Regions from separate parts of the Sphingomonas sp. MM-1 genome, predicted to be linked through region 1. Evidence: predicted binding sites of a transcription regulator. Region 1 holds the regulator's gene; each other region holds the start of a gene.
The links. Region 1 encodes LexA, which represses DNA repair genes until DNA is damaged. Its sites were predicted from a motif close to GTTCCNCNCTTGTTCT; they were not measured.

Region 2: a site for LexA is predicted at 2,864-2,879, ahead of uvrA (excinuclease ABC subunit UvrA). Genes of this name have one in related genera too.
Region 3: a site for LexA is predicted at 2,931-2,946, ahead of G432_RS14655 (S24 family peptidase). Genes of this name have one in related genera too.

Annotation. Positions count from the first base shown of each region.
Region 1 is NC_020561.1:588,032-598,104, reverse strand. Features, by position in the region: gene gltX (glutamate--tRNA ligase) at 1-647, opposite strand, end outside; gene G432_RS02800 (ComEC/Rec2 family competence protein) at 750-2,909, shown strand; gene lexA (transcriptional repressor LexA) at 2,903-3,589, opposite strand; gene G432_RS02790 (molybdopterin molybdotransferase MoeA) at 3,645-4,838, opposite strand; gene moaC (cyclic pyranopterin monophosphate synthase MoaC) at 4,841-5,317, opposite strand; gene trpC (indole-3-glycerol phosphate synthase TrpC) at 5,314-6,108, opposite strand; gene trpD (anthranilate phosphoribosyltransferase) at 6,181-7,176, opposite strand; gene G432_RS02770 (anthranilate synthase component II) at 7,173-7,760, opposite strand; gene G432_RS02765 (hypothetical protein) at 7,823-8,014, opposite strand; gene trpE (anthranilate synthase component I) at 8,095-9,636, opposite strand; gene G432_RS02755 (peptidyl-prolyl cis-trans isomerase) at 9,633-10,073, opposite strand, start outside.
Region 2 is NC_020561.1:2,810,067-2,820,139, reverse strand. Features, by position in the region: gene G432_RS13450 (dicarboxylate/amino acid:cation symporter) at 1-675, opposite strand, end outside; gene epsC (serine O-acetyltransferase EpsC) at 686-1,609, opposite strand; gene G432_RS24115 (PEPxxWA-CTERM sorting domain-containing protein) at 1,677-2,555, opposite strand; gene uvrA (excinuclease ABC subunit UvrA) at 2,890-5,811, shown strand; gene G432_RS22620 (type I restriction endonuclease) at 6,197-7,273, shown strand; gene G432_RS13430 (GFA family protein) at 7,440-7,793, opposite strand; one part of gene G432_RS13425 (IS3 family transposase) at 8,327-8,488, shown strand; one part of gene G432_RS13425 (IS3 family transposase) at 8,491-9,423, shown strand; gene G432_RS13420 (hypothetical protein) at 9,424-10,073, shown strand, end outside.
Region 3 is NC_020561.1:3,051,252-3,061,324, forward strand. Features, by position in the region: gene G432_RS14630 (mechanosensitive ion channel family protein) at 1-472, opposite strand, end outside; gene G432_RS14635 (DNA topoisomerase IB) at 472-1,491, opposite strand; gene G432_RS14640 (hypothetical protein) at 1,635-2,375, shown strand; gene G432_RS14645 (hypothetical protein) at 2,399-2,707, opposite strand; gene G432_RS14650 (hypothetical protein) at 2,704-2,892, opposite strand; gene G432_RS14655 (S24 family peptidase) at 2,999-3,685, shown strand; gene G432_RS14660 (CarD family transcriptional regulator) at 3,992-4,510, opposite strand; gene fdxA (ferredoxin FdxA) at 4,775-5,113, opposite strand; gene G432_RS14670 (RNA-binding S4 domain-containing protein) at 5,252-5,566, opposite strand; gene G432_RS14675 (helicase-related protein) at 5,559-8,102, opposite strand; gene G432_RS14680 (M23 family metallopeptidase) at 8,336-9,880, shown strand; gene G432_RS14685 (hypothetical protein) at 9,936-10,073, shown strand, end outside.

The DNA.
Region 1 (10,073 bases):
AGATGGTCGTCGCCGCGGATCACATGGGTGACGCCCATGTCGTGATCGTCCACCACCACGGCGAGCATATAGGTGGGCGTGCCGTCCGAACGGAGCAGGATCATGTCGTCCAGCTCGGCATTCTTCACCGTCACCGCGCCCTGGACGCGATCGTGGATCGTCGTCTCGCCCTCCCGCTCGGCCTTCAGGCGGATGACGAAGGGGGCGCCTTCCGGCGCCTCGGCCGGATCGCGATCGCGCCAGCGGCCGTCATAGCGCAGCGGCTGCTTGGCGGCGCGCTGCTGTTCGCGCAGCTCGGCCAGTTCCTCGGCGGTTGCGTAGCATTTATAGGCGTGGCCCGCCGCTAGCATCTGGTGCGCGACCTCGGCATGGCGCGCGGCGCGGGCGAACTGGAACACGGGCGGCTCATCGCCTTCCAGCCCCAGCCAGGCGAGGCCGTCCAGGATCGCATCGATCGCGGGCTGGGTGGAGCGCGCGCGATCCGTGTCCTCGATCCGCAGCAGGAAGCGGCCGCCATGGTGGCGGGCGAAGAGATAGTTGAACAATGCGGTGCGGGCGCCGCCGATGTGCAGGAAACCGGTCGGCGAAGGCGCGAATCGGGTGACGACGGGACGGGTCTCGACGGGTGCTTCGGTGCTTGCGCCCACGCGCGCTTTCTCCAAGGATGGCGGCCGATGGCCAGCGAATTCGGCACCGCCCCTAGCATGGCTTCCCCCGCGCTACAAACCGGGCGGGGGCGATTGTGGAGCATGGGGATCGGCCGCGCTTTCCGGGCGCTTGAAGCGGGCCTGGACAGGGAGCGGGACCAGCTTTTCCTGTGGCTTCCGGTGGCGCTGGGCGCGGGAATCACGGCCTGGTTCCTGTCGCCGGGGAGCAGGCAATGGATCGCCTTCCTGCTGGCGGCGCTGGGAGGCGGCCTCGCCTGCGCGCTCTTGCCGGGCGGCACCCGCGCCCGGCGGATCGGCATCATCGGTGGCCTTGCCCTCGCCGCGGGGTGCGCGCTGATCTGGTGGCGGGCGGAACATGTGGCCGCGCCCCGGCTCGAAAGGCCGGTGGTCGCGGCGTTCGCGGCGCGGGTCATCGCGGTCGATCGGCTGGCGGCGCGCGATATCGTGCGGCTGACGCTCGCGTCGCCGAGCGACCGGGAGCTGCCGTCGCGGATTCGCGTCAATGTCGCCGCCGCCGATCTGGCCGGGGACGTCCTTCCGGGAAGCCGTGTCGCCTTGCGGGCCAGGCTGATGCCGCCGCCGCCGCCGGCGGTGCCCGGCGCCTATGATTTCGCGCGGGTCGCGTGGTTTCAGGGGCTGGGGGCGACGGGGCGGGCGCTGGGGCCGGTGGAACGGGTGGGCGATACGGTGCCGCGAGGCTTCTGGCAGACGCTGATGGCGTGGCGCGGCGCGCTTTCCGCCCATGTCCAGGCGCAAGTGGCGGGAAGCGCGGGCGGCATTGCAGCGGCGCTTGCCACCGGCGACCAGGGCGGCATCGCCGAGGCGGATGCCGATGCCATGCGCCGATCGGGCCTTGCGCACCTGCTTTCGATCAGCGGCCTGCATGTGACGGCGATGATCGGCGCGACCATGTGGATCATGCTGCGGCTGCTGGCATTGAGCCCCGCGCTGGCGCTGCGCGCGCCCTTGCCGCTGATCGCGGCCGGCGGCGGCGCGCTGGCGGGCATCGCCTATACGCTGCTGGCCGGAGCCGAGGTGCCCACCGTCCGTTCCTGCGTGGCGGCGCTGCTGGTGCTGGTGGGGATCGCGATGGGGCGCGATGCCATCACGCTGCGGCTGGTGGCCGCCGGCGCGATCACCGTTCTGCTCCTCTGGCCGGAGGCGCTGGCGGGGCCGAGCTTCCAGCTGAGCTTCGCCGCCGTCACCGCCATCATCGCCCTCCACGAACATCCCCGGGTGCGCGCCTTCCTGTCGCGGCGGGACGAGGGGATATTGGCGGGGTGGGGACGATCGCTGGCGGGGCTGCTGCTGACCGGCCTCGTGGTCGAGGCGGCGCTCGCGCCGATCGCGCTCTTCCATTTCCATCAGGCGGGCCTCTACGGCGCCTTCGCCAATATCGTCGCGATCCCGCTCACCACCTTCATCGTCATGCCGCTGGAGGCGTTGGCGCTGATCGCCGATCTGGGCGGGCTGGGCGCGCCCTTATGGTGGCTGGCGGGCAAGGCGCTGGCATTGCTGCTGGCCATCGCCCATGCCGCCGGATCGGCGCCGGGGGCCGTGAAGATGCTGCCGTCCATGCCGGGCGGCGCCTTTGCGCTGATGATCGCGGGCGGGCTGTGGATCGCGCTGTGGCGCACGCGCATGCGGTGGATCGGCCTCGCGCCGCTGGCGGCCGGCGCGGCCTGGGCGCTGGCCACGCCCGCGCCCGACCTCATCGTCACGGGAGACGGGCGGCATCTGGCGCTGCGCGATCCGGATGGCGGCCGGCTGGCGCTGCTGCGCCCCCGCGCGGGGGATTATGTCCGCGATCTGCTGGGGGAGGCGGCCGGCGTGGACGAAGCCGGGATTGCCATCGACGATTGGCCGGGTGCCCGCTGCGGACCCGATCTGTGCGCCGTCACGATCGACCGCAACGGCCGGCGGTGGGCCTTGCTCGCCACCCGATCACCCAATTTCGTCGACATCGCGGCGATGAACCGGGCCTGCGCCACGGCGGATATCGTCGTCAGCGACCGGCGCCTGCCCCGAAGCTGCCGTCCGCGCTGGCTGAAGATCGATCGGCCCTTCCTCTCCCGGACCGGCGGTGTCGCCATCGACCTCGCGCGCGGCCATATCCGTTCGGTCGAGGCCGGGCGGCGGGGCAAGCCATGGGCCGAATCCGCCGCGGCCCCTTATCGAAACCCAACACCGGCCGAGCGCCGAGCGAGCGGCCCCGCAGCCGTGGCTTCGGGCAATCAGTAGCGGCGGATCAGCCCGGCCAGCCGGCCCTGCACGCGGACCTGGTTGGGGCGATAGCGCATCGGATCATAAGCGCGGTTCGCCGGATCGAGGCGGACCATCGCGCCTTCGCGGCGGAAATATTTGAGCGTCGCCTCGCTGTCGTCGATCAGCGCCACGACGATCTCCCCGTCGCGGGCCACATCGGTGCGGCGGATCAGCGCGAAGTCGCCGTCCAATATGCCGGCCTCGACCATCGAATCCCCGGAAACCTCGAGCGCATAATGCTCGCCCGGCCCCAGCAGGGCGGCCGGCACCGAAAGCGACGTCTGCCCTTCCAGCGCCTCGATCGGCAGGCCGGCGGCGATGCGCCCGTGCAGGGGCAGCTCGATCACGTCGTTCGCCGCTTCCGGCAAGATCTGGGCGGCGGGCTTCAGCATCGCCGGCCGCGAGGGCGCGGCCTGCGGCGCGGGCTTCGCGTTCGGCGCCCGTTCCGGCATGCGCAGCACCTCCAGCGCGCGCGCGCGATTGGGCAGGCGGCGGATGAAGCTCCGTTCCTCGAGCGCGCTGATCAGGCGATGCACGCCGGATTTGGACTTCAGGTCCAGCGCGTCCTTCATCTCCTCGAACGAAGGCGAAACCCCCGTTTCGGCCAGCCGATCATGAATGAAGCAGAGCAGTTCATGTTGCTTGCGCGTCAGCATGGCGGACCCCGATAAGGAACGAACGGGGAACGTGTAGGAAACGTAACGCTTCCTGTCAAGCGAGGGGAAGTATCCTGGCAATATCGCCGACATGCGCGGGCGGCGCATAAGCGGGGCGGACGATCAGCAGGTCCGCATCGGCCAGCCCCGACAGTCCGGCGCTGTCCTGCACGGGCAGCGCCCTTGCCCGCGCGCCCACGCGGCATCCGCGCAGGAATTCCATGCGATTGCCGGTGGCGGGCAGGGGGCCGGCGAGGCGCATGGCCACGGCGCGATCGAACGGATCGGCCGCCCCGCCGAGGTGCCGGATCAGCGGCAGCAGGAACAGCCGCGCCGTCACATAAGCGGAAACCGGATTGCCGGGCAGGCCCAGCACGATGCCGTCGCCCAGGCGGCCGGCCATCAGCGGCTTGCCTGGCTTTACCGCGATCCGCCAGAAATCGATCGCGGCCCCCGCGGCGATAAGCGCGGGCCGCACGAAATCGCGATCGCCCACCGATGCGCCGCCGGTGGTGACGATGATATCGGCATGGCGGGCGGCGGCGATGGCGGCGGCCGTGGCATCGGGATCGTCGGGGACGATGCCATGATCTGCCACCTCGGCCGGCACGCTGGCGGCGATCAAGGCGGCCAGCATCGGCGCGTTGGAGGAGGGCAATTGCGACGCCGATGTGGGCGCGCCCGGCGGAACAAGCTCGTCCCCGGTGGATATCAGCGCCACGCGCGGCCGGCGGCGGACGGGAAGCGCGCCATGGCCGGCGGCGGCGGCGAGCCCGATGGCGGCCGGGGACGCCCGCCCGCCGCGATGGAGGAGGATGGCGCCTTCGCCGAAATCGGCGCCTTTCCGGCGTATATGGGCACCGGCATGCGGCGGGCCTTCGCCGTTCAGCGCCATCCGGTCGCCCTCGCGCGCGGCCTCTTCCTGCACGAGGACGGTATCGGCGCCCGTGGGGATCGGCGCGCCGGTGAAGATGCGCGCCGCCTCGCCGGCCTGGATCGCGAAGCCGGGCAGCGATCCCGCCGCGCTTTCCCCGACCACGCGCCAGGGGCCGGACATGTCGGCGAAGCGGATCGCATATCCGTCCATGATCGAAAGATCGGCGGCGGGCTGGGTGCGCCGCGCCGCCACGTCCCGCGCGATCCAGCGGCCGGCGGCCTGATCGAGCGGCGCCAGTTCCCCGGCGAGCGGGGCCGCCAGCGCCAGCAGCCGCCTTTGGGCCTCGGCAAGGGGGATGAGGCCGGCCGCCATCGCTATTTCGCGGCCCAGTCCCCGGATCGCCCGCCCGATTTGGCGAGCAGCCGGACGCCTTCGATCCGCATCTCGCGATCGAGCGCCTTGGCCATGTCGTAGATGGTGAGGAGCGAGACGGAGACGGCGGTCAGCGCCTCCATCTCCACGCCGGTCCGGTCGGTGGTGCGGGTGGTGGCGGTGGCGGTCACGCCGTCGTCATGCACCTCAAGCTCCACAACCACGCCGCTGATCGGCAGGGGGTGGCACAGGGGAATGAGATCGCTGGTGCGCTTGGCCGCCATGATGCCGGCGATACGGGCGACGGCCAGCACATCGCCCTTGGCGACGGCGCCGTCGCGGATCGCGCGCGCGGCCTCGGCGGTCATCACGATCCGGCCGGTGGCGGTGGCCACGCGCCCCGTCACCGCCTTGGCGGAGACATCCACCATGCGAGCGGCGCCCGCCGGATCTATATGGGTGAGGCGCGTATCGCTCATTGCCCGGTCAGGAGCTTGCGCGTCGCGGCTTCCACGTCCGGCTGCCGCATCAGCGATTCCCCGACGAGGAAGCAGCCGACGCCATGTTCGGCCATCGCGTCCAGATCGGCCTTCGTGCCAAGCCCGCTTTCGGCGACGAAAGTGCAGCCGGCGGGCGCGCGGGCCGCCAGTTCATAGGTCCGCGCGAAATCCACGGTGAAATCCCGGAGATCGCGGTTGTTCACCCCGATCAGCCGCGATTCCAGCCGCAGTGCCCGATCGAGTTCGGCGGCATCGTGCACCTCGACCAGCGCGTCCATGCCATGATCGATGGCGGCGGCCTCGATCTCGGCCATCTGGCCGTCATCCAGGGCGGCGACGATGATCAGGATCGCATCCGCGCCCAGCGCGCGCGCTTCCGCCACCTGCCAGGGATCGACCATGAAATCCTTGCGCAGCGCCGGCAGCCCGCAGGCCGCCCGCGCGGCCACCAGATAGCTGTCATGCCCCTGGAAATAGGGCTCGTCGGTCAGCACGGAGAGGCAGGCAGCCCCGCCTGCCTCATAGGCACGCGCATGGGCCGGCGGATCGAAATCGGCGCGGATCAGGCCCTTGGACGGGCTTGCTTTCTTGATCTCCGCGATCAGGCCGAAGCCGCCTGCGGCAACCCTGGCGTCCAGCGCCTTGCGGAAACCGCGCGGGGCCGTCTGGGCGGCGGCGCGGGCCTCGATGTCCGCTAGCGGGGTTGCGGCCTTGCGACGGGCGACTTCGGCCCGCTTGGTATCGCAGATTTCGATCAGCTTGTTGGTCATGACAGGCATTCCCTAACGGCATTCGGCCGGGATCGGGAACGCCTTTTTCCGGGGAGGCGGAAAAGCCCTGCTTTAGAAAGCGATCCAGCGATCCAGCAGGGCGGCCGCCCGGCCGCGATCGATCGCCTCGGCAGCGATCGCCACGCCGTCCCGAAGGTCGCTGGCCTGGCCGGCGACGATCAGCGCGGCCGCCGCGTTCAGCAGCACCGCATCGCGATAGGCGCCGGGCTCGCCCGCCAGCAGGCGGCGGAGCGCGGCGGCATTGTAGGCGGCGTCGCCGCCGCGCAGCGCCTCCAGCGGATGGCGGGCGAGCCCGGCATCCTCGGGCGCCAGCCGCAGCGTCTCCTCCCCGCAGGCGCCGATGCGGATCGCGCTGCTGGGTCCGGCGATCGAAAGCTCGTCCAGCGGCTCGTCGCCCGCCACCATCATCGCCGATTCGGTGCCGATCAGGCGCAGCGCCTCGGCATAGACCGGCAGATAATCCGGCCGCGCCACGCCGATCAACTGGCGGCCCACCCGCGCGGGATTGGCGATGGGGCCGATCAGGTTGAAGATGGTCCGCCGGCCGATCGCGCGCCGCACGGCGGCCAGATGGCGCAGCGCGGGATGGTGGATCTGGGCGAAAAGGAAGGCGATGCCCAGTTCCGCAAGGCTCGCTTCGGCGCCGGCGGATGCGCGATCGAGATCGAGGCCCAGCGCCTCCAGCGTATCGGACGATCCGGCCTTGGACGATGCCGCCCGGTTGCCGTGCTTGGCCACCGGCACGCCGCAGGCCGCGACGACGATGGCGACGGCGGTGGACACGTTCAGGCTGTGCGAGCCATCGCCGCCGGTGCCGCATACGTCGATGGCGCCGGCGGGCGCGGCGACCGGGATCATCCGTTCGCGCAGCGCCATGGCGGCGGCCGCGATCTCGACGCTGGTTTCGTCGCGCTCGGCCATCACGGTCAGGAAAGTGCGGGCGGCATCGTCGGAAATTTTGCCGTCCAGCATGTCCGAAAAGGCGGCGAAGGCGGTCGCGTGGTCGAGCGGCCGGTCCGCCTCCGGCAGCAGGATCGTCGTCGTCATGCCGGCAGCCGGGCGTCTATGCCGGCAAGGCGCAGGAAATTGGCGATCAGATCATGGCCATGTTCGGTGGCGATGCTTTCGGGGTGGAACTGCACCCCATGGATCGGCAGCTCGCGATGGCGGAAACCCATCACCGTGCCGTCCGCCGTGCGGGCGTTCACCACCAGATCGGCGGGAATATCCTCCACCACCAGCGAGTGATAGCGGGTGGCGGTGAAGGGGGATGGAAGGCCGGCGAAGACGCCGCTGCCATCATGTTCCACCGCGCTCGTCTTGCCGTGCATCAGCTCCGGCGCGCGCGTCACCCTGCCGCCGAAATGCTGGCCGATCGACTGGTGGCCCAGGCACACGCCGAGCAGCGGCTTGCCGGCCGCGGCGCAGGCCCCGACCAGCTCCAGCGATATGCCGGCTTCGTTGGGCGTGCACGGGCCGGGCGAGATCAGGAAGCCGGTCGCGCCGCTCGACATCGCCTGGCCGACGCCGATGGCGTCGTTGCGGACGACCTCCACCTCGGCCCCAAGTTCGCGCAGATAATGCACGAGGTTCCAGGTGAAGCTGTCATAATTGTCGATGACGAGGATCATGGCCCCGCCGCTTTAGGCAGGCCGGCGCGGTTGGGGAAGGGCTTTGTGCCCGCCCTCGCGCTTCAGGCGCCGCTGGCCTGCATCAGCGCATAGCCGCCGAGCGCGATGGCGCTGCCGGTGGAGACGCCCACCAGCAGCCATCCGCAGAGCTGCACCATGCGGGGATTGGGGCGATCGGCCTTGCGGTTGCGGCTCGCGCTCGACAGCACGAAGCTCGTCAGCAATCCATAGGTCAACGCCGCAACTTCCACCATTACACTTACCCGCCCAGCTCTTCGCACCTGCAAAATCGCGGGCCTCCGGCTAAGGAATGGTTAACGTCGAGGCAAGCGGACTATTGGCCGAACCCCGCATCTCCGGCACGGCTCATCGCCTCGCGCGCGGCGGCGATCAGCGCGCGGGATTTCGCCTCGCACTCGCGCTGCTCATAAGCGGGGTCGCTATCGGCGACGATGCCGGCGCCGGCCTGCACGTGCATCACGCCATCCTTCACCACGGCGGTGCGCAGCACGATGCAGCTGTCCATCGATCCGTCGGGCGAGAAATAGCCGACGCCGCCGGCATAGGCGCCGCGTGTCTCCGGCTCCAGCTCGGCGATGATCTCGCACGCGCGGACCTTGGGCGCGCCGGATACGGTGCCGGCCGGGAAGCCCGCGAACAACGCGTCCAGCGCATCCTTGTCAGGCGCGAGCCGGCCGACGACGTTGGAGACGATGTGCATGACGTGGCTGTATTTTTCGATGGTGTAGCTGTCCGTCACCGTCACGCTGCCGGCTTCGGCCACCCGGCCGACATCGTTGCGGCCAAGGTCCAGCAGCATCAGATGCTCGGCGCGTTCCTTGGGATCTGCCAGCAGCGAATCGCGGTTGGCGGCATCTTCCGCCGCCGTTCGCCCGCGCGGACGGGTGCCGGCGATCGGCCGGATCGTGACCTCGCCGGCGCGGGCGCGCACCAGTATCTCCGGGCTGGAGCCGATGATGGCGAAGCCCGGCATGTCGAGGAAATAGAGGAAAGGCGAAGGGTTGATCCGCCGCAGCGCGCGATAGAGGTCGAAGGGCGGCAGCGGGAAGGGCGTGGAGAAACGCTGCGCCAGCACCACCTGAAAGATGTCGCCGGCGGCGATATAGTCCTTCGCGCGCAGCACCATGTCGCGATAGCGCTCGGGCGCGACGGCCGGCTGCGGCGCGACTTCGGGCAGATCGGCGGGCACGGCCGCGCGCGGCGGCAGCGCGGCGGCGAGGCGCGCGGCGGCGGTTTCGATCCGTTCGACCGCGCCGGCGACGGCGGCATCGCCGTCCAGCCCCGAATCGGGCCAGAGCGGCGCGATCAGGAACAGTTCGTCCGCCAGCCGATCGAACACCAGCACCAGCGTCGGCCGCACGAACAGCATGTCCGGCAGATCGAGCGGGTTGGCCGGCGGGCGGGGCAGCTTTTCCACCAGCCCGACCGTTTCATAGGCGAAATAGCCGACAAGGCAGGCGAGGGCAGAAGGCAGGCCTTCGGGCACGTCCATCCGGCAGGCGGCCACGAGTGCGCGCATCGCGGTGAGCGTGTCCTCTGCGCAGGGATCGAAGGCGTCGCGGTCCGCCAGCCACCGCCGGTTGATCGCGGCCCTGGTGCCTTCGGCGCGGAACACCAGGTCGGGCGCGAGGCCGAGCAGCGTATAGCGCCCCCGCGCCGCGCCGCCTTCCACGGATTCCAGCAGGAAATCGCCCCGGCCCGGCTCGATCAGCTTGAGCGCAGCGGCGATCGGCGTGTCGACGTCGGCGATCTGCCGCCGCCAGACCAGCGCGGGCCGCCCCGCGCGAAGGCTGGCCGCGGCGGCCCGGTCGGCGGCCTGATGGTCGCCGGCTCCCCTGTCGCCCGCCGGGTTCACTGGCCCTGGCCGCCCAGTTCAGCCTTGAGGGTGGCGATCGCCTGATCGTTGCGCTTCACGCCCACGTCGCGCGAGGCGGCGGCGATGAACTGCCGGGCATATTCCTCGCTGGCGATGCGGCGGAACTGATCGCGCAGCGAATTGACGAGCGCGGGCTCGTTGCGCGCGTCGCCGGGCACGATCTCGCCGAGCTGGACCAGGAACCAGCCCGCATCGTTGGGGGCCGCGATCAGCCGGATCTCGCCTTTCTTCATGCCGAACATCAGCTTGAGCGGGGGCGGAGCGGGGCGGTCGTTGCGCAGCAGCTCGATCTGCCGCGCACCGGCCTTGGCGGGGGCGGGCAGCTTGATCGGGGCCTGCGCGATGGCGTCCGCCAGCGGCGTGCCGGCCTTGGCCTTGGCGAGGATCGCATCGGCGATGGCGCGGGCCTGCTTGGC
Region 2 (10,073 bases), 1.8 Mb from region 1:
GCCGATGGTGCCGATCGGCGTCAGCCGGATCACCCAGCTCAATATCCGCCGGGTGATCGCCAGCAGCGAACGGATGAAGGCCAGGAAGGGCGCCGCCGCCTCGCCGGATCGCAGGGCGGCGATGCCGATCACGATCGATATCACCACGATCTGCAGCGTGTTGATGGAAAGGCTGGTGCTGGCGCCGCCATTCTCCAGCTTGGTGGCCACCGTCAGCCCCAATATGTTGGCGGGCACCAGTCCTTTCAGGAAATCCAGCCAGCTCGCGCTCGATGCCGCATGGGCGGCGGCCGTCACCCCTTCGGCATGGGCGTGCGCGCCGGGCTGCAATATCGTCCCCAGCGCCAGGCCGATGGAAACCGCGATCAGCGCGGTCAGCGCGAACCACAGCAAGGTCTGGCCGGCCAGCCGCGCGGCATTCTTCATCTCGCCGAAATTGGCGATGCTGGCGACGATCGCGGTGAAGATCAGCGGCGGCACCAGCACCTTCAGCAGCTGGACGAAGATGCTGCCGATCGTCGCCAGCGTCTGCGCCAGCGCATTGGGCACGCCGTCGGGCGATCCGATCGCGCGCGCGATCAGGCCCAGCAGGACGCCGATCGCCATCGAAGCCAGCACCTGGGTGCCGAAGCTGGGGCGGAAACGGGCGCGGGTGGGTTGGGGCATGAAACTCATCAGATTCCGATTATTCGACGATAGCAAGCTCGGGCGCGGCGGGCAGCACCTCGGCGCCGGGCGGCACGTCGCGGGTCAGCCACACATGGCCGCCGATCACCGCGCCCCGGCCGATGGTCACGCGGCCCAATATGGTGGCGCCGGCGTGGATCACCACCTCGTCCTCCACGATGGGATGGCGCGGCTCGCCGCGCGCGGCGCCGGTCGCGTCGATCGACAGGCCGATCGCGCCCAGCGTCACCCCCTGATACAGGCGCACGCCTTCGCCGATCACCGCCGTCTCGCCGATCACCACGCCGGTGCCGTGGTCGATGAAGAAGCGCGCGCCGATCCGCGCGCCGGGATGGATGTCGATGCCGGTGCGCGAATGGGCGATCTCGGTGATGATCCGCGCCACCAGCGGTGCGCCCAGCTCGTGCAGGCGGTGCGCCAGCCGGTAATGGATCACGGCGGTGATGCTGGGATAGCAGATCAGCACCTCGTCCACGCTGCGCGCGGCGGGATCGCCCTGCCAGGCGGCCTGCACGTCGCTGTCCAGCAGCGCGCGCAATCCGGGCAGCGCGGTGGCGAAGCCGCGCAGGATCGCCTGCACCCGCGCCTCGATCGCGTCGTCCGCCGCATCCCGCTGGTGATAGCGCAGCTCCAGCCGCACCTGCGCCGCCAGCTGCAGCAGCGTCGTCTCCAGCGTCGCCTCGATGAAGGCGTCCTCGTTCGCCGGGTTCAGCTCCGGCGGCCCCAGCCGCAGCGGGAACAGCAGCGCGCTCAGCGGCGCCAGGATGCGGCTGATCGCCTGCCGCTGGGGAAAGCCGTGGCCGCCATGCTCGGCATGCCGCTCATGCGCCGCCCGCCAGCGCAGCCGCTGCGCGCGCAGGCCGGCGATGATGGGGCCAAGCTCCCGGCTGGGATCGAAGGGTTCGATGGCGGTCTGGGTCATCGGCGGCGGCTCCTCATGGATCGCCACCCCTGTCCGCTCCCGATGGCCGGGATCAAGACAACAATTTCTATTGATACGATAGAAAAACTGTCCGGCGCACCCGCATTCCGACCAGCCCGAAGCCGAGGATCATCATCGCCCAGGTTGCCGGCTCCGGTATCGCCGCGGGCAGGCCGTAACTGCCATCGGCGCGCCGCACGATCCGTCCGCTTTCCGAAGTCAGCACCGCACCGGGATCGATGCTGATCCCCAGCAGCCGGGCGCTGTGGAACGCATCCACGCTCTCGCCCTGGGCTAGGTCGCCGACGAAGAAATAGCCCGCCAGCCAGAAATCTTCATCCGATCCGATCGTGAAATCCAGCGTGTAGGTGGCGCTGGCCGAAAAGGGATCGCAGCCATCCTCCCCATCGTCACCGTCGCACAAGGATGCCACGCTCAAAAGGCCGCCCGGCACGGCGGTGGCCTGCCCCCGCAGCACCGCGCTGCCCAGGCTGGTGGTGAAGCTTATCGGCCCGTCTTCCTCGCCTTGCCCGATATCGAGGAAGCGCCCTGGCGCGGCCAGGAAATAGGCATTGCCGAAGGTGCTGCTAGGATTGGCCACGTCGCAGCAGGGGCCGACATAGCTTCCCTCGAAGGAAAAGCTGATGCTCAGCGTCACCGGGCCGCCGTCGGCCGCCCGCACCGAAAGATTGTCCGCCCAGAAGGACAATGCCGAAATCACGCTGCCGCTGTCGGCAAAGGGAAGGCCGGTGGAATTGGCGACCTGAAGCCGGTTTATCCCGATCTCGCTGGCGGCCCGGCCGGCAAGGAACACGCCCCCTTCGCCCGCCGCGTCGATCGCCACGGCTTCGGCGCCGGCGGTGGATGTGCTCGCCAGCCCATTGCCCTCCAGCGTGCCGTCCAGCCACGCCAGGGTCGTGCTTGCCCGCGTCGCCGGCGCCGTCATTCCCGCCACCATCGCTACCGCCAGAAGGAAAGCCGCCCCTTTTATCCGCGAACCACCGCGCGCGCGCAGGCAAGGTGATGATTGGCGATGGCCGGGCATGGCAGGCTCCCTGTCGAACGCCCCCATTGCATTATGCCTGTCCACGTCCGCCCGGCCCAGCACTCCTAAGCCTTACTCCGTGGGGAAGGGCCGCCGCCATTTCGGGGAAGGCGCCCCGCCGCGGCCGCTTCCGTCCCGCATCGGCTTGCCTCTTGCCCCGCCGCGCACCATCTCGGGGCCGAACATGGCCGATAGCGGCTTGCCGCGCGCGAACAAATATGGAACATTTGCCCTCATGCTGACTCACATTTCCGTCCGTGGCGCGCGCGAGCACAATCTCAAGGGCGTGGATGTCGATATCCCGCGCGAAACGCTCACGGTCATCACCGGCCTGTCGGGGTCGGGCAAGTCCAGCCTCGCCTTCGACACCATCTATGCCGAAGGCCAGCGCCGCTACGTGGAGTCGCTCTCGGCCTATGCGCGCCAGTTCCTGGAGCTGATGCAGAAGCCCGACGTCGATCATATCGAGGGCCTCTCCCCCGCCATCTCGATCGAGCAGAAGACGACCTCGCGCAACCCGCGCTCGACGGTCGCGACCGTGACCGAGATCTACGATTATATGCGCCTGCTCTGGGCGCGGGTCGGCGTGCCTTATTCGCCCGCCACCGGCCTGCCGATCAGCGCGCAGACGGTCAGCCAGATGGTCGATCGCGTGCTGCAATTGCCGGAAGGCACGCGCTTCTACCTGCTCGCGCCCGTCGTGCGCGGCCGCAAGGGCGAATATCGCAAGGAACTGGCCGAATGGCAGAAGCAGGGCTTCACCCGCGTCCGCATCGACGGCGAATTCTACGAGATCGAGGACGCCCCCGCGCTCGACAAGAAATACAAGCATGACATCGAGGTGGTGGTCGATCGCCTCGTCGTGCGCGAAGGCATGGAAACCCGCCTCGCCCAGAGCTTCGAGACCGCGCTGAAGCTTGCCGAGGGGCTGGCCTATGTCGATCTCGCCGACGGCGTCGTGCCGGGGCGCGAGGCGGAGGATGCCGGCGGCCAGATGAAGGGCGCGGGCGTGCCGGCCAACCGCATCACCTTCTCGGAGAAATTCGCCTGCCCCGTCTCCGGCTTCACCATTGCCGAGATCGAGCCGCGTCTCTTCTCCTTCAACGCCCCCCAGGGCGCCTGCCCCGCCTGCGACGGCCTGGGCGAGAAGCTCTATTTCGATCCCCAATTGGTCGTGCCGAACGAGAATCTCTCGCTCAAGCAGGGCGCGGTCGTCCCCTGGGCCAAGTCCAACCCGCCCTCGCCTTATTACATGCAGGTGCTGGCCAGCCTCGCCGCCCATTTCGGCTTCAGGCTCGATACGCCGTGGAACCAGCTCACCGACGAGCAGCGCGAGGCGATCCTCAACGGCACCGGCCGCACGCCGATCGTCCTCACCTTCATCGACGGGAAGAAGAGCTACCAGGTCACCAAGCCGTTCGAAGGCGTGATCGGCAATCTCAACCGCCGCATGCTCGCCACCGAAAGCGCGTGGATGCGCGAGGAGCTGGCCAAATATCAGTCCGCGGCCCCTTGCGAGGTGTGCCACGGCGCCCGCCTCAAGCCCGAGGCGCTGGCGGTGAAGATCGCGGGCGAGGATATCTCCCAGTCCACCCGCCGCGCCGTCGGCCCCGCGCTGGCCTTCTTCCGCGATATGCCCAACCATCTGAACGCCCAGCAGAATGCGATCGCCGAACGCATCCTGAAGGAAATCGTCGAGCGGCTGGGCTTCCTCGACAATGTCGGCCTCGATTATCTCAACCTCGATCGCACGTCGGGCACCTTGTCCGGCGGCGAAAGCCAGCGCATCCGCCTGGCGTCGCAGATCGGCTCGGGCCTGTCGGGCGTGCTCTACGTGCTCGATGAACCCTCGATCGGCCTCCACCAGCGCGACAATGATCGCCTGCTCGTAACCCTCCGCCGCCTGCGCGATCTCGGCAACACGGTGATCGTGGTCGAGCATGACGAGGACGCGATCCGCACCGCCGATCATGTCATCGATATGGGGCCGGGCGCGGGCGTCCATGGCGGGGCGATCGTGGCGCAGGGCTCGCTCGCCGATATCCTCGCCACCGAAGGCTCGCTCACCGGCGACTATCTCTCCGGCCGCCGCGCGGTGGACGTGCCGAAGAAGCGCCGCAAGGGCAATGGCAGGAAGCTGACGGTCAGGGGCGCGCGGGCGAACAACCTGAAGGACGTCACCGCCTCCATCCCGCTCGGCACCTTCACCTGCATCACCGGCGTCTCGGGATCGGGCAAGTCCACCTTCACCATCGACACGCTCTATGCCACCGCCGCGCGGGTGCTGAACGGCGCCCGCATGCTCGCCGGCCATCATGAGAAGATCGAGGGGCTGCAGCATCTCGACAAGGTGATCGATATCGATCAGTCGCCGATCGGCCGCACCCCGCGTTCCAACCCCGCCACCTATACCGGCGCCTTCACCAACATCCGCGACTGGTTCGCCGGCCTGCCGGAGGCGCAGGCGCGCGGCTACAAGCCCGGCCGCTTCAGCTTCAACGTCAAGGGCGGCCGCTGCGAGGCGTGCCAGGGCGATGGCGTGCTGAAGATCGAGATGCACTTCCTGCCCGACGTCTACGTCACCTGCGACGTGTGCCACGGCAAGCGCTACAATCGCGAGACGCTGGAAGTCACCTTCAAGGGCAAGTCGATCGCCGACGTGCTGGACATGACGGTCGAGGACGCGGTGGAATTCTTCAAGGCCGTGCCGCCGATCCGCGACAAGATGGCGATGCTGGCCGAAGTCGGCCTCGGTTACGTCAAGGTCGGCCAGCAGGCGACCACCTTGTCCGGCGGCGAGGCGCAGCGCGTCAAGCTCGCCAAGGAACTCAGCCGCCGCGCCACCGGCAACACCCTCTACATTCTCGACGAACCCACCACGGGCCTGCATTTCGAGGACGTCCGCAAGCTCCTGGAGGTGCTCCACGCGCTGGTGGAGCAGGGCAACAGCGTGGTCGTGATCGAGCATAATCTGGAGGTCATCAAGACCGCCGACTGGATCATCGACCTCGGCCCCGAAGGCGGCGACAAGGGCGGCGAGATCGTCGCCGCCGGCACGCCCGAACAGGTCGCGAAGGAACCCCGCAGCTACACCGGCCGCTACCTCGCCCCCCTGCTCGGCCTGCAACCGGCCGGAGAACAGGTCGCGGCGGAGTGATCACAAGACCTTCTCCCTTGGGGGAGAAGGATATGATGGCTTGGCGGCCCGGCCGCCTGGCCGAAGTTGGATGAGGGGGCCCCCTCCACCGATAATTGGAGGGGCAATCAACACCACCGATGGCGGAAGCACCGATCGCACGGAACAAAGAGTGCGCCTCAAGATGAATCAGATCATCATTTTGAAGCGCAATAACATCCGATTACGGGACACCGCCCGCTCATCCCGGGAACTGATTACCCAACTCATGGGGATTTGATGATATCGGTTCCTCTCAGGTCAGCCTCCCTCTCCCTTCTCAAAGAAATAATTATCGAAGCAGTTGAATCGTCCCCATTTCCAGCGTTAGGTTTAGACCGGCCGATCATCCGGGGGGGGAAGAGATATGGAGCTCGCAACTAAGCTCATGGCGCTTGAAAAACGCACGATTGAGCACCGGGAGTTACTGCTTACGGAAGAAGCTGCTAAAACAGCTCTCGTTTTGCCGTTCTTGCAAGCGCTGGGATATGACGTTTTTAATCCAAGCGAAGTCATACCAGAGTTTACGGCTGACGTTGGCATAAAGAAGGGCGAGAAGGTTGATTACGCCATATGCGTCGATGGCAAACTATCAATCCTCATAGAGTGCAAGCCGTCAACTTCCGACTTGGATACAAAACATGCATCTCAACTCTTTAGATATTTCTCGGTAACGGATGCGCGTGTGGCCATTTTAACGAATGGCGTTACATATCAATTCTACTCTGACACGGAACAGCCTAACAAAATGGACGACCGTCCATTTTATACATTCTCCATGGACGCGCTTAAAAGAAGCGACCCCGCAATCCTGGAGAAATTTACAAGACATTCTTTCGATGTTGAAGCAATAGTTGATGCAGCGAGTAGGTTAAAATTACAATCACAGATAAGGAAGGAAATTGAAACAGAATTTTCTTCTCCATCTGAGGAATTCGTCAGACTTATCGCCTCTCGCGTTCATAGCGGGAGGGTGTCAGCCGCAATAAGAGAGCAATTTCAATCCCTTCTTTCGTCAGCAATATCGGATCTGATCCGCGACCGCGTGAACGAACGCCTCACATCAGCGCTGAATGTAGCCAATCCTTCTACGGATATCATAGAGGAAAATACCTCTGATGACATGTCGAAAGCCGATGGCATCATAACAACAGACGATGAAATTTCAGGATTCCGCATCATTCAGGCGATAGCTTCCAGACACGTAGATCCAAGTCGAGTTGTCATAAGAGACTCGAAGTCATATTGCGCCATATTACTCGACGACAACAACAGGAAATCCCTGGCTAGGCTTCACTTCAACAGCCCCACAACGAGATATGTCGGAACATTCTCAGGAAAAGATGAGACCCGCCATCTAATCAGTGCGCTGACCGATATTTATAAGCTCGAAGAGTATATCGCCTCTCGGATTGAGGAATTGGAAAAGAAGATAGCGGCTTAGCTATCCGGCAGGGAAGCATGGTGGCTGTCTTACATGTATGAAGTTGGGGGCATGCCGAACCATGCCTCCACATCCCCTCGCCACCACCGCCTCGCGACTGGACGCCGAGCGCCAGTCCTCCTTCCCGGTCGCGGGCCGGACAGGAGCCGCCCTCCCGCGTCAGCGCTCACCAACTCGCCCCGTCGACCTTCCGCACCTCGACCGCGTCTGGATCGAACCCGTCCAGCAGCCGCGCGTTCATCCCCATCTTGCCGAAATCCTCGCCCAGCGTGCGCCAATGGGTCAGGCAGCCGCAGACCGGGCAGTGGTGGATGCCGATCGTCCGGTCGCCCCACACATAGGCGCGGGTCTCGCCCGTCACCTTCACCGCGCCATCGGGATAATAGGCCATCAGCGCGCCCGTCCTGCGGCACAGCGAGCAGTTGCAGCTATTCACCCATTCAGGGGCGTGGGGCACGGTGAGCGTCACCGCGCCGCAGTGGCAGCTTCCGGTGATGGGCGTGGGGGCGGCTTCGGGCATGATCGCAGTCTGACCCAATTTTCCTTGTCATCCCAGCGCAGGCTGGGATCGCTTTCCTCGATGTTTCGCCAAAAGCAGGCGATCCCAGCCTGTGCCGGGATGACGGCTGGAGGGGATGCCCTGTCCTACATATAACCATATAGGTTATCTTGTCGGCATGACCGACCTCGCCATCCCCTCCGCGCCGGCCGCCTCCCCGGCCGCCCCCGCAACCGCCCTTCCCCGCCGCGACGGCTGGACGCCCGAACGCCAGCGCGCCTTTCTCGAGGCGGTGGCCGAAGGCCATACGGTGGAGGCCGCGTGCCGGATCGTCGGGCTTTCCGTCGCCTCGGCTGACGTGCCGGCCTACGCCTTCCGCCGCCGCGCGAACGGGGCGGCCTTTGCGCTCGGCTGGCAGGCGGCGGCGTTGCAGGCGCGGGAGAAGCTGGCCGATATCCTCCTCTCCCGCGCGATCGACGGGCAGGTCGAAACCGTCACGCGTCCCCTGAAACTCCGCCAGTCTGAGCTAGAGTCCTTCATGAAGGAGGACGACGATGAAGCGCAGCAGGTTCACCGAGGAGCAGATTATCGGGATCTTGCGGGAGCAGGAGGCCGGTTCGAAGACGGGGGATGTGTGCCGCAAGCACGGCGTGAGCAGTGCGACATTCTACAAGTGGAAGGCGACGTATGGCGGCATGGACGTGTCGCCATCAAGCTGCCCGGGAAGCATCTCCGCCCAAAGCCCCTCACCCAGCGCCTTGCGCAGCCGGTAGGTGCCGTGCAGCGCCTCGGGCCTGCCGCTCGTCGAAGGGCTGTCGAGGATGTTCGGCAGGCCTTCGGCATCAGCGAGCGTCGGGCCTGTGCCATCCTTGGCGTGGATCGATCGTCGATGCGCTATGCGCATCGGCGTGGTGATGATGGCGACCTGCGGTCGCGTCTTCGCGAGATCGCGCTTGAACGTCGCCGGTTCGGCTACCGGCGGCTGGGGACCATGCTGGCCCGCGAGGGCATCGTGATGAACCACAAGAAGCTGCTGCGGCTATATCGCGAGGAGAACTTGCGTGTGCGGCGCCGGCGGGGCCGCAAGCGAGCGATGGGCACGCGAGCACCGATGACGTTACCGCAAGGTCCGAACCAGCGTTGGAGCCTGGACTTCGTGAGCGACACGCTGGTGTGCAGCCGGCGTATCCGTATCCTTGCGGTGGTGGACGACTTCACGCGGGAGAACCTCGCGCTGGTGGTCGATACGTCGCTGTCGGGTGCTCGTGTGGCGCGCGAGCTCGATGCGATCATCGCGGTTCGCGGCAAGCCGCTGATGATCGTGAGCGACAACGGCACGGAACTGACCAGCCTCGCGATCCTGCGTTGGGCGCAGGACCGGGGGATCGAGTGGCACTATATCGCGCCGGGCAAGCCGCAGCAGAACGGCTACGTCGAGAGCTTTAATGGTCGCTTGCGCGACGAATGCCTGAACGAGACGCTGTTCGCGTCCCTCAGCCATGCGCGGTCGGTGCTGCGGGCATGGCGCGACGACTACAACTACGTGCGGCCGCATAGCGGGATAGGCGGGCTGACGCCCGCCAATGCTGCCGGGCGGGTTGCACAACCCAACCCGCCAGGGCACCCTGGCAACCCCGGACTCTACTTATGAGTGGAGGAGAAAAGGGGAGCACGTCAGGCCAATGGCGACGTGATCGAGCGGCATCGGTTCGACAATCGCCTCGCCACCGCGATGCTCACCCGCATGGATCGGCTGGCCGATGCCCGCGTGGCAGAGGGCACGCACCAAGCCGCGCGGCTGATCGCGCAGGAATGGGAGGCGTTCCTCGATCTGGTCGGCCGCGATTGCTCGCCTGCCCGCGCCGGCCTGTTCCTGGGCCTGCGCGTCGCCGATGGCGGGGAGGAAGGCGGCGCCGGCCATGATCTCGCCCCCGTGGTGGCGCTGGCCCGCGCCGATCGCTGGCTGCGGGGCGGCGGCGCGCTGGCGGGCGATGTCGATATCTCCGATCTCGACATGGACGGCCGGGCGGGCTGGACGGCGGACCAGTGGGCGCGGGCCGAGGCCGCCGGCCTGATCCGCGTCGCGGCGCCCGATGCCGGCCCGGAGGGCACCGATGGCAATCCTCAACTTCCTCAACTTCGCGATGGCGCGGACGCCGGCCTGGCGACGGAGGACGAACCCGTCTGGTGGGATGCGGAGGAGGAAAGCTGGTTCACCCGCTTCCCGCCCCCGCCCGGCTTTCGCGGGCCGGAGGACGGCGAATATGGCGACCCGGATTATTGCCGCGCCCTCTCCCGCGC
Region 3 (10,073 bases), 1.6 Mb from region 1:
GCCGGATGATCCCCATCGCGCTGCCGAGGCTGCTGGCATTGGCGGCCCCGCCCGCGCGGTGGGCGATCAGGCCGAGGATCAGCACCCGCGCCCACACCGCCACCTGCAATACCGATGCGACCGTGAAGAAGAAGGCGATCGTGCGGCCGAGATAGACGGGGGCGTCCGCATAGGTGGCCACGAGCTGCGCCGCGACGGCGACCATGAACCACAGCCGCGTCTTTCCGAGCGCCTGGCCGATGATGAACGGCCATTCGTTGCGGTTGGTGTGGTTGCGGCAGAGGCGGAGGCCGAAGCGCTTGAGCGCCACCAGCAGCAGCACGATGATGGCCGCGCCGATCCCCGCCGCGATGATCTGGAGGCCGTGCTGCGTCGTCCAGGCCAGCGAGTCCGTCCACAGCCGATGGATCTGGGCGTCGAAGGGTTCCCCGCCCGCCGGCCAGGGGGCGGTGCTGTTGCTGGCTGTCGTCATCAGGCTGCCTTCGATATGGTTTCGGGCGGATCGGCGAGATTGTCGAGAAAGGCTATCAGGCCGCGTTCCAGTGACGAGAGATATTTCGTGCGGCGGGGCAGCTTCAACCCCGCGAGGGGCGAATCTCCCCGATTTCCCGCCAGTTCGATCAGGGCGGGGTGGACATAGGATTTGCGCGCGATCGCGGGGGTGTTGCCCAGCGCCTCGGCCACGGGCGCCAGCATCGTCTTCAGCGATATGTGGCCGCCGGCCGCGATCAGCGCGCCGAAGGCGATGACGCTGGCGCCCCAGGTGCGGAAATGCTTGGCGGTGAAATCGCCGCCGCTCACCCGGCGCAGATAATCATTCACGTCGCCCGAGGTGACGGGGCAGGGCGTGCCATCGGCGTCGAGATATTGGAACAGATGCTGGCCGGGCAGGTCCTGGCAGCGCCGCACCAGCCGGCTGAGCCGTGCATCCCGGATGGAGAGCCGCCGAAGCTTCCCGGATTTCCCCATATATTCCAGGTGAATGCTGTGGCCGCGCACATTGGCGTGGCGATGGCGCAGGGTGGTGGCGCCGAAGCTGCGATTGGCTTTCGCATAGGCTTCGTTGCCGACGCGGACGCGGCCAAGGTCGAGCAGGCGGACGACGGCCGCGACCACGCGATCCCGGCCCAGCGTGGGCCGGGCGAGATCGCGTTCCACGGCGGCGCGGATCGCGGGAAGCGCGCGGCCGAAATCGGCGCAGCGATCATATTTGGCGGCATCGCGCGCCGCGCGGAAATCGGGGTGATAGCGATATTGCTTGCGCCCCCGTTCGTCCCAGCCGATCGCCTGGATATGGCCGTTCGGCCGGGGGCAGAACCAGGCATCGACATAGGCCGGCGGCAGCGCGATGGCGTTCAGCCGGTCGATTTCCGCCCGCCGGGTGATGCGGCGGCCCCTGGCGTCGAAATAGGCCCATCTAGTCTGCGCTCCATCCGGCCCGATCCGCTGGCGGGTAATGCCGGGATCGGCATCATCGACATAATGGAGCATAAGCGGCGGGATTCTCCCTGGCGAAGCGCGCCGGTCGAACGCGCGGCTTGCGCGCTTCGTTCCTGCGGGGCATGTCTGGCACAAAGGGGGCGTTAAGCATTGCCGTTTACGCGTTTCCCATCAACAGTTCGCAGGCGGACGCGGTGAGCGGATCAAGCTGGGTGGCCCGCGCGGGGGCGCGGATCGAAACATGGCCGGTGGCCGGGATGGCCGCATGGATGCTGGCGGGCGCGACGGCGTTCTTCTGCTGGGCGATCCCGGACATGACGGTATGGCTGTGGCTGAAGGGCCTCGGGCTGCCGGCGGGCTCGGATGCCCGCACCGCCTTCATCATTATCCCCGCGCTGGCGACCGGAGCGTCGACCTGGGCGATATTCCGCGGGCTCGACGCGCGCGCCGCGCGCCGCGCCAGGATCGAGGATGAGGGGGACGATCAGGAGGACTGGCTGACCCCGCCGGCCCGCCGGGTCAAGGAGCCGCTGATCGTGAAGCCCGAACCCGTGGTGGTGAGGCCGCTGATCCTGGATGCGATAGCCGATTTTCCGGTCGATACGGCCGCGCCGGTGGAAGGGCCGGCGGTGTTCCCGCCCACCCCCTGCTTCTCCCCGCCGGAATCGGATGAACTGCTGCTCGACGAGATGATCGACGACGAGCCGGAGCCCGCGCGATCCGGCATGGACGTGCCGATTGCCGAACTGATGGAAAAGCTTGCGGCCGAAATGGGCACGCTGGCGCCGCCCGCCTTGCGGCCGCGCGATGCGGAAGGCCATCGGCCGCTGCCCCGCCACGGGAATGCGCCCCCGGCGGCAGCGGCCCTGCCCGATGAGGATGCGTTGCGCGCCGCGATCCTGGACCTGCAGAGGCTGGCGGCGCGCCGGGGCTGAAAGGCGGGCGCGGCCTCCGCGCTTCAGGCATCAACGAGGGTGAGAGCCTCGATATCGAGCAGGACGGCGCCGTCGCCGGCGGTGATGCCCGCCAGCAGGATATCGGCGGCGACATGGCCGGCCATGGGCAGATCGGCCTCGGCCAGATCCTCCGCCAGCCCGGGCGGCAGCGGCGCGGCGGTGGCGATCCGCAGCCGGATATCGTGGCGCTGGCCGACGAAGGTGGCGCTCGCCCAGTCGGCCGTCCGATGATCGATCAGTTCCACCGGCCCGATGGGGCCGAGCCATGCCGCCAGCGCGGCGGCGAGCTGCTTCGTCGCGGCCACGGTCATGCGCCGGCCTGTTCCCGGTGCATGGCGATATAGGCCAGCACCCGATCCCGCGTGACCGCTCGCGGCTCCCGCCCCCGGCGCAGATCTAGCACGAAGCGCGGATCGTTCACCGCCTCGCGCCCGAAGCGCGTCGGGGGCACTCCGTTGCGGCGGAGGTGCCGTTCGATCGTGGACAAGAGGTGCATCGCCATCTCCATCTTCCGTCCCGCGAGTCGCGAGCGATGTTCGCTATATGTTCTCATAGGGAAAATCCTACTTGTCTAGGAATTTTCCTATCTGTAGGGTGCAGGCATGTCCGATGGCGATCCCCGCGCGGTGCTGGATGCGCTCATACGCGAGCGCGGGGAGGATTATACCTCGCTTTCCCGGCTGATCGGCCGCAACCCCGCTTATATCCAGCAGTTCATCAAGCGCGGCGTGCCCCGCAAGCTGGACGAGGAAGATCGCGCGACGCTGGCGCGATATCTGGGCGTGGAGGAGGCGCTGCTTGGCGGGCCGGAACGGCAGCCCGCGCCGCGCATCGCGCCGGCGGCGAAGGGGGCGGCGCGGCGCGATGCCGATTTCGTGGCGGTGCCCCGGCTGGCGGTGCGGGCGTCGGCGGGGCCGGGGGCGGTCTCCGCGGAAGGGGAGATCGGTCAGCCCTTCCTGTTCGACGCCGCCTGGCTGCGGGCCGTGGCGACGGCGGGCACGGCGGGCCTCTCGCTGATCCGCGCATCGGGCGATTCCATGCTGCCGACCCTGGCCGATGGCGATGACATATTGGTCGATCGCGGCGACGGGCCGGATCGGCTGCGCGACGGCATCTATGTGCTGCGGATGGACGAGGTGCTGCTGGTCAAGCGGCTGCTGGTGGACCCGGCCGCGCGGCGGGTGACGATCGCCAGCGACAATCCGGCCTATCCGCCGATCCCCGATTGCGCGCTGGATGATATCGGGGTGGTCGGCCGGGTGATCTGGGGCGGCCGGCGGTTCCGCTGAAGCGGGCTCCGTGGCCGGAAAGCTACTTTCCTCTCCCTTGAAGCAGGACCGTCATTCCCGTCGCTTCGGCATCCATGGGGCTGCTCGGGCCGTGCGCGCGATCTGGAGAAATGGTCCCTGAAGCAGGCTCGGAGGCGATGAAGGCCGAAATCGGGCTTCGGATCGTGCGGAAGGACCGCCTTCGCGGAGTGGCGGACAAAGCGCCCCAGGGCGCCGTGGCCCTCCACTCAAACGAAAAGGGCGGACCCCCACAGGCCGCCCCTTTCTCGTCCGGCCCGAGGGAGGGCCGGTATCGCAGTGCCGCGCTTACTTGTTGTGCGTGGCGGCCGCAGCGCGGAGGATATCGAGGATCTTGTCCTGCGCGGCGGGTTCGTCGGTCTGTTCCATTGCCGCCAGCTCGCGGGCGAGGCGGCTGGTGGCCGCTTCGAAGATCTGGCGTTCGGAATAGCTCTGTTCCGGCTGGTCGTCGGCCCGGAACAGATCGCGCACCACCTCGGCGATCGAGACGAGATCGCCCGAATTGATCTTCGCCTCATATTCCTGGGCGCGGCGCGACCACATGGTGCGCTTGATCTTGGGCTTGCCCTTCAGCGTCTGCAGCGCTTCCTGCAGCGTCACGCTGGACGACAGCTTGCGCATGCCGACGGCTTCCGCCTTGTTGGTGGGCACGCGGAGCGTCATCCGCTCCTTCTCGAAACGGAGAACGTAGAGTTCGAGCTTGGCGCCAGCAATCTCCTGGCTCTGAAGTTCGATCACACGACCCACGCCGTGCTTGGGGTACACAACATAATCGCCGACAACGAAGCTCAGCGCCTTGGCAGCCATCAATTTCGACCCTTCCTTGGAATTGTCGCCGCGCCCTGCGCGGTCAGGCCATCCATATGGGTAGCCTTGCCGGCAGCAGCAAGCGACGACGAATCAATGCGTCCCGAACGGTGCGATCAACGTTACTTATGTTACGCACGCACCCAACCCGCGAACTGTAACAGATTCGCAGGAAAAAGGCCAGCACCGTGGACAACGGTGTCAGCAGCCTTTTGTTCCAAGGGGTTGCGCGGGGTAAAAAGCCGTCAGCCGGCTATAGCGCTATCAGTCGCCCTGGCCGGGTTCGGGCGAGAAATATTTCTCATACTTGCCTTCCTCGCCCTTATGCTCGTCGGCATCGGCCGGCTGCTCGCCCTTGCGGGTGAGGTTGGGCCACTGGGCGGAGAAGGTGGCGTTGACCTCCAGCCACTTTTCCAGGCCGCTTTCGGTATCGGGAAGGATCGCCTCGGCGGGGCATTCGGGCTCGCACACGCCGCAATCGATGCACTCGTTCGGGTTGATGACAAGCATGTTCTCGCCTTCATAGAAGCAGTCGACCGGGCAAACTTCGACGCAATCCATATACTTGCAGCGGATGCAGGCATCGGTGACGACGTATGTCATGGTCGCTTCTCTCTCCTCGAACGCCGCTCTGCTATGGTGCCACGGCAGGCGCGTCAATATTTGCCTTATTTCTGCGAGACGTTCGCAGGGACGGTGTTGGCGCGGTGCCACGCCGGGCGGGGGCGGCGGGCCGGGGTCTCATGCCCGTCCGCCGGGATCGGCGTCGCGGCGATCCCCTTCCGGCACGGGCGCCGGCGACAGGTCGGTATAGCAGGCGCGCGCTTCCATGGCGGGGCCGCGGCGGGTCGGGATCATCTCCACCCGGATCACCCTTACCCGACCGTGCAGCGGAAAGGTGAGGACGTCGCCCACCCGGACGGCGGCATGCGCCCGTTCCACGATGCGGCCGGTGACGCGCATCCGGCCGGCGGCGACGATATCCTGCGCCAGGCCGCGGGTCCGCGCGAGCCGGATGAACCACAGGAATTTGTCGATCCTGATCGTCTCACTCATGGGGCCGCATGGTGGCGAGCACGGCGAAGGCGTTGCCGGGCCGCGTGCGCTCCGCGCGGCGCGGGCGGCGGGCGCCATGCCATTTCCAATGGGGCCGCGCGCCGTCCTCCGCCTCGGTCGGGCGGAAGCCGAGCGCGAGCATGAGCTGGGCGAAGCTTGGCGGCCTCAGTCCCAGCGACGTGGCGAGTGCCGGGTCCGGCGCGAAGGCCGCGCGGCCCGATCGGCCCTCGCTCAGCCGCCGGTCGTGGGCGATGCGGGCAAGCCGCTCGGCAAGGTCGATCCGCAGCATCTGCGCGCCGAGCGGGCGATAGCCGGCGCGGGCGAAGGCGGCGAATATCTCGCCGTCCGCCGGCGTCTGCAGCGCGGCCGCGCCGGGGGCGGGAAGCGGCGGCATGACGCCATTGTCGAACGCGGCGGCGAGCGCGAGGCGCCAGCGCATCGGTTCGGGCTTCAGCAGGGCGGGGATGTAGACGTCGAGCGTGCCGAGCTTGATGCCGGCCTTGGCCGCCGCCTGGCGCATGTCGCGATCGATGCCGGCGATCGCGGCTTCCAGCGGCTGGCGGGAGGTGATGCCGCCGGCTTCGGCGAGCGGTGCGTAGAGACCGCGCAGCGCCGGTGGCACATCCCTGTCTCGCGCGGCCGCGCTGATCGTGGCCAGCGGCTTCAGCACGCGATCGACCTCGAACCCGATCCAGCGGGCGAGCCTGTCGCTCACGGCCTTGCGCTCGTCGGGGGCGAGCGCGTCGAGCGCCTTGTAGAGCGTGATGCGCGGGGTGAGGAGGTCGCGGCCGCGCTCCAGCCGGGCGACGATATCGCCGCGCCAGAAGATGGCGACCGGCCGGCCCGCATCGGTATCGAGGCTGAAGGCGGGATCGCCATCGGCGACCAGCGCGCGCGCGCGCCGCGAAAGCTCGCCCCCCAGCCGCCGCTCCGCCGCCGCCATCAGCCGCTTCATGTCGTGATGGCGGGCGAGGTGATCGGCCTTGAAGCGGAATCCCTCCAGCCGGCCGATGGTTTCGCCGTCCACCGCGACCTGTCCGTCCTCGGCGACGGTGACGGGCAGGGCATCCACGCCCCGCGCGCCGAGATCGCGCATCAGCACCGCCGTGCGCCGATCGACGAAGCGCTGGGTGAGCCTCTGGTGAAGCGCGTCCGACAGCTTCTCCTCCAGCGCGCGGGTGCGCTCCGCCCATTTGGCGGGATCGTCCAGCCAATCGGCGCGGTGGGCGATATAGGCCCAGGTCCGCGCCGCCGCGATCCGGTCCGACAGCGTTTCGACGTCGCCCTGCACGCTGTCCAGCCGGGCGATCTCCTCGGCGAACCATTGCGAGGGGATATGGCCCATGCCCTCGCTCAGGTGGCGATAGATGCGGGCGACGAGGCGGCTGTGCGGCTCCACGCCGGTCTTGCGGAAATCGGGCAGGCCGCAGGCGGCCCATAGCCGCTGCACCAGCCGGGTTCCGCGCGTGCGATCACGCACCCAGTCCTCGTCCGCCAGCCGCTTGAGCACGGCAAGGTCGATCGCCTGGGGGGCCATCCGCAGCACGGCTGCCTGGGGGCGTCTTTCCAGCGAGGCGATGAGGGCATCGACGCTCGAGAAATCGGGCGCGCCCTCCCGCCAGTAGAGATGGTCGAGCGGCGGGAAATGGTGCTGCTCGATCGCCTCGACTTCTTCTTCCTCGAAGCCGCCGCGCCCGCCTTCCACCGCCAGCGTGCCGAAGGTGCCGTCGCGCTGGTGGCGGCCCGCCCGCCCGGCGATCTGCGCCATTTCCGAAACGGTGAGCCGCCGGCTGCGCTTGCCGTCGAACTTGCGCAGCGATGCGAAGGCGACATGGGCGACATCCATGTTGAGGCCCATGCCGATCGCGTCGGTGGCGACGAGATAATCGACCTCCCCCGCCTGGAACATCGCCACCTGGGCGTTGCGGGTGCGCGGGCTGAGCGCCCCCATCACCACCGCCGCGCCGCCGCGCAGGCGCCGCAGCATCTCCGCCACGGCATAGACCTCCTCGGCGGAGAAGGCGACGATCGCGGATCGCGGCGGCAGGCGCGAAAGCTTGGCCGGGCCGGCATAAGTGAGGGTAGAGAAGCGGGGGCGGTTGATGATCTCCGCATCGGGGATGAGCTGGCGGAGCATCGGCCGCAGCGTTTCCGATCCCAGGATCATCGTCTCGTCCCGGCCCCGCGCGCGCAGCAGCCGATCGGTGAAGACGTGGCCGCGCTCCGGGTCCGCGCCCAGTTGCGCCTCGTCCAGCGCGACGAAGGCGAATTCGCGGTCCATCGGCATGGATTCGGCGGTGCAGCAGAACCAGCGGGCATGGGGCGGCAGGATCTTCTCCTCGCCGGTGATCAGCGCCACCCGTTCCGCGCCCTTGATCGCGACGACGCGCTCATAGACCTCGCGCGCCAGCAGCCGCAGCGGGAAGCCGATCATGCCGGACGAGTGGCCGCACATCCGCTCGATCGCGAGATGCGTCTTCCCCGTATTGGTCGGGCCGAGCACGGCGGCGATCGGCGAAGCGGCGAAGCGCGACATGCGCCCAAGATTGTCCGTGGCTTCGACAAACACAAGAGGCGGCCGAACGGGACCGTTTCGTTCCGGGCGTGCGATTCGGCTTGTCGTGGCCGGCCCCCGGCTCGTCGCAAGAAAATCCCCGGATTCCGCCCTTTAATTTGACTTTAACCCCTTTTCGCAAGAGTCCTATGCACCGGCCGCGCGACCATTGTGAACGCGGGCGGGGGTTTCAACAGGATCGGGGGCAGCCAGCCTTGTATCAGCGGGACGAAGCCGGATTCGGCCAGGGCGGAGGCGCGGTGGCGCTGGCGCTGGATGGCGGTCCGCGATCGTCGCTGGGCATTGCCGCTCCCGTCCTTCCCGAACTTACCGGCTGGCGCGCCGCGATCCACGATCTCGACCTGGTCGTCGATCTGGGCGCGCGCATCGGCAGCCTGCACTGGTTCCGCGGGCTTGCCACGTGCCTTGCGCTCTGCGCGGCGCCGATCGCCTTCTTCCCGAAATTCGCCGCGCTGCCGGCGCCCTCGCCTGCGCCGATGGCGGAGCCGCAATGGCAGGAGGCGCGCGCCATCGCCATCGCGCCGCTGGGCCTGGGCGCGGACACCGGCCGACGCATGGCGCCGACCGACGCCGCCCAGCCGCTGGCCGACACGCCCGAGCGCCCGTCGATCGATCTGGTCGCCACCATCGGCCAGGGCGACGGTTTCGCCCGCGTGCTGGAACGCGCCGGCGTCGCCAAGGCGGAGGCGCAGGCAGTCGCGAAGATGGTGTCCGGCGCGGCTTCGCTCGCCGATATCAAGGCGGGCACGCGGATCGACCTCACCCTCGGCCGCCGCGCCCGCAAATCCGATCCGCGCCCGCTGGATCACCTGCTGTTCCGCGCCCGCTTCGATCTCAAGCTCGGCGTCGAACGGGTCAACGGCGCGCTGGCGCTGAAGCGCATCCCGATCGCGGTCGACGATACGCCGCTGCGCATCCAGGGCTTCGCCGGCTCCAGCCTGTATCGCGCGGCCCGGGCGGCGGGCGCGCCGGCCAAGGCGGTCGAAGCCTATATCCGCGCGATCGGCAGCCGCATGTCGGTGGGACGCGACGTCCGCTCCACCGACCGCTTCGACATCATCGTCGAGCATCGCCGCGCCGAAACGGGCGAGGTGGAGGTCGGCAAGCTGCTTTTCGCCGGGCTGGACCAGGGCAAGCGCCAGACGCGGCTGATGCAATGGACGGCCGCCGGCAGCACCCAATGGTATGAAGCGTCCGGCATCGGCGAGCGCAAGGGGCTGATGCGGATGCCCGTGGTCGGGCGGATGACGTCGAGCTTCGGCATGCGCCGGCACCCGCTGCTGGGCTATGGCCGGCTGCACAAGGGCATGGATATCGGCGCGGCCTATGGATCGCCGATCCTCGCCGCGATCGACGGCACCGTCGCCTTCGCCGGCTGGCATGGCGGCCACGGCAATTATGTGAAGCTGAACCACGGCAGCGGCATGGCCACCGGCTATGCGCATATGAGCCGCATCGTCGCCCGGCCGGGCCAGCGCGTGGCCCAGGGACAGGTGATCGGCTATGTCGGATCGACCGGCCTGTCGACCGGCCCGCACCTCCATTACGAGGTCTATAAGAACAACGTCGCGGTCAACCCGGCGACGATGAGCTTCACGACCACCTCGCAGCTCGCCGGCGGCGATCTCGCCCGCTTCAAGGCGCAGCTCGGCCGGCTGCTGGCGGTGCGCCCGGCGGGCGCGGCCGCGCCGGAGCCGCAGAAGTCGGCGGAAGCCCGGAAACCCGCGACACGCGGCTGAGCGCCCCTCCTTCGTCGAGCCGGCGCCCGGATGGGATCATAAGGGGAGGGGAAAAATGAACATGCCGAAGATCATGACCGGCGCCATGCTGATCGGCTGCGCGCTGGCGGTCGCCATGCCCGCGGCGGCGCGGGACGATGGCAAGGATGGCGCCGGCCATTCGTCCAGGAAGGGCAAGGCGCAGGCGGGGCCG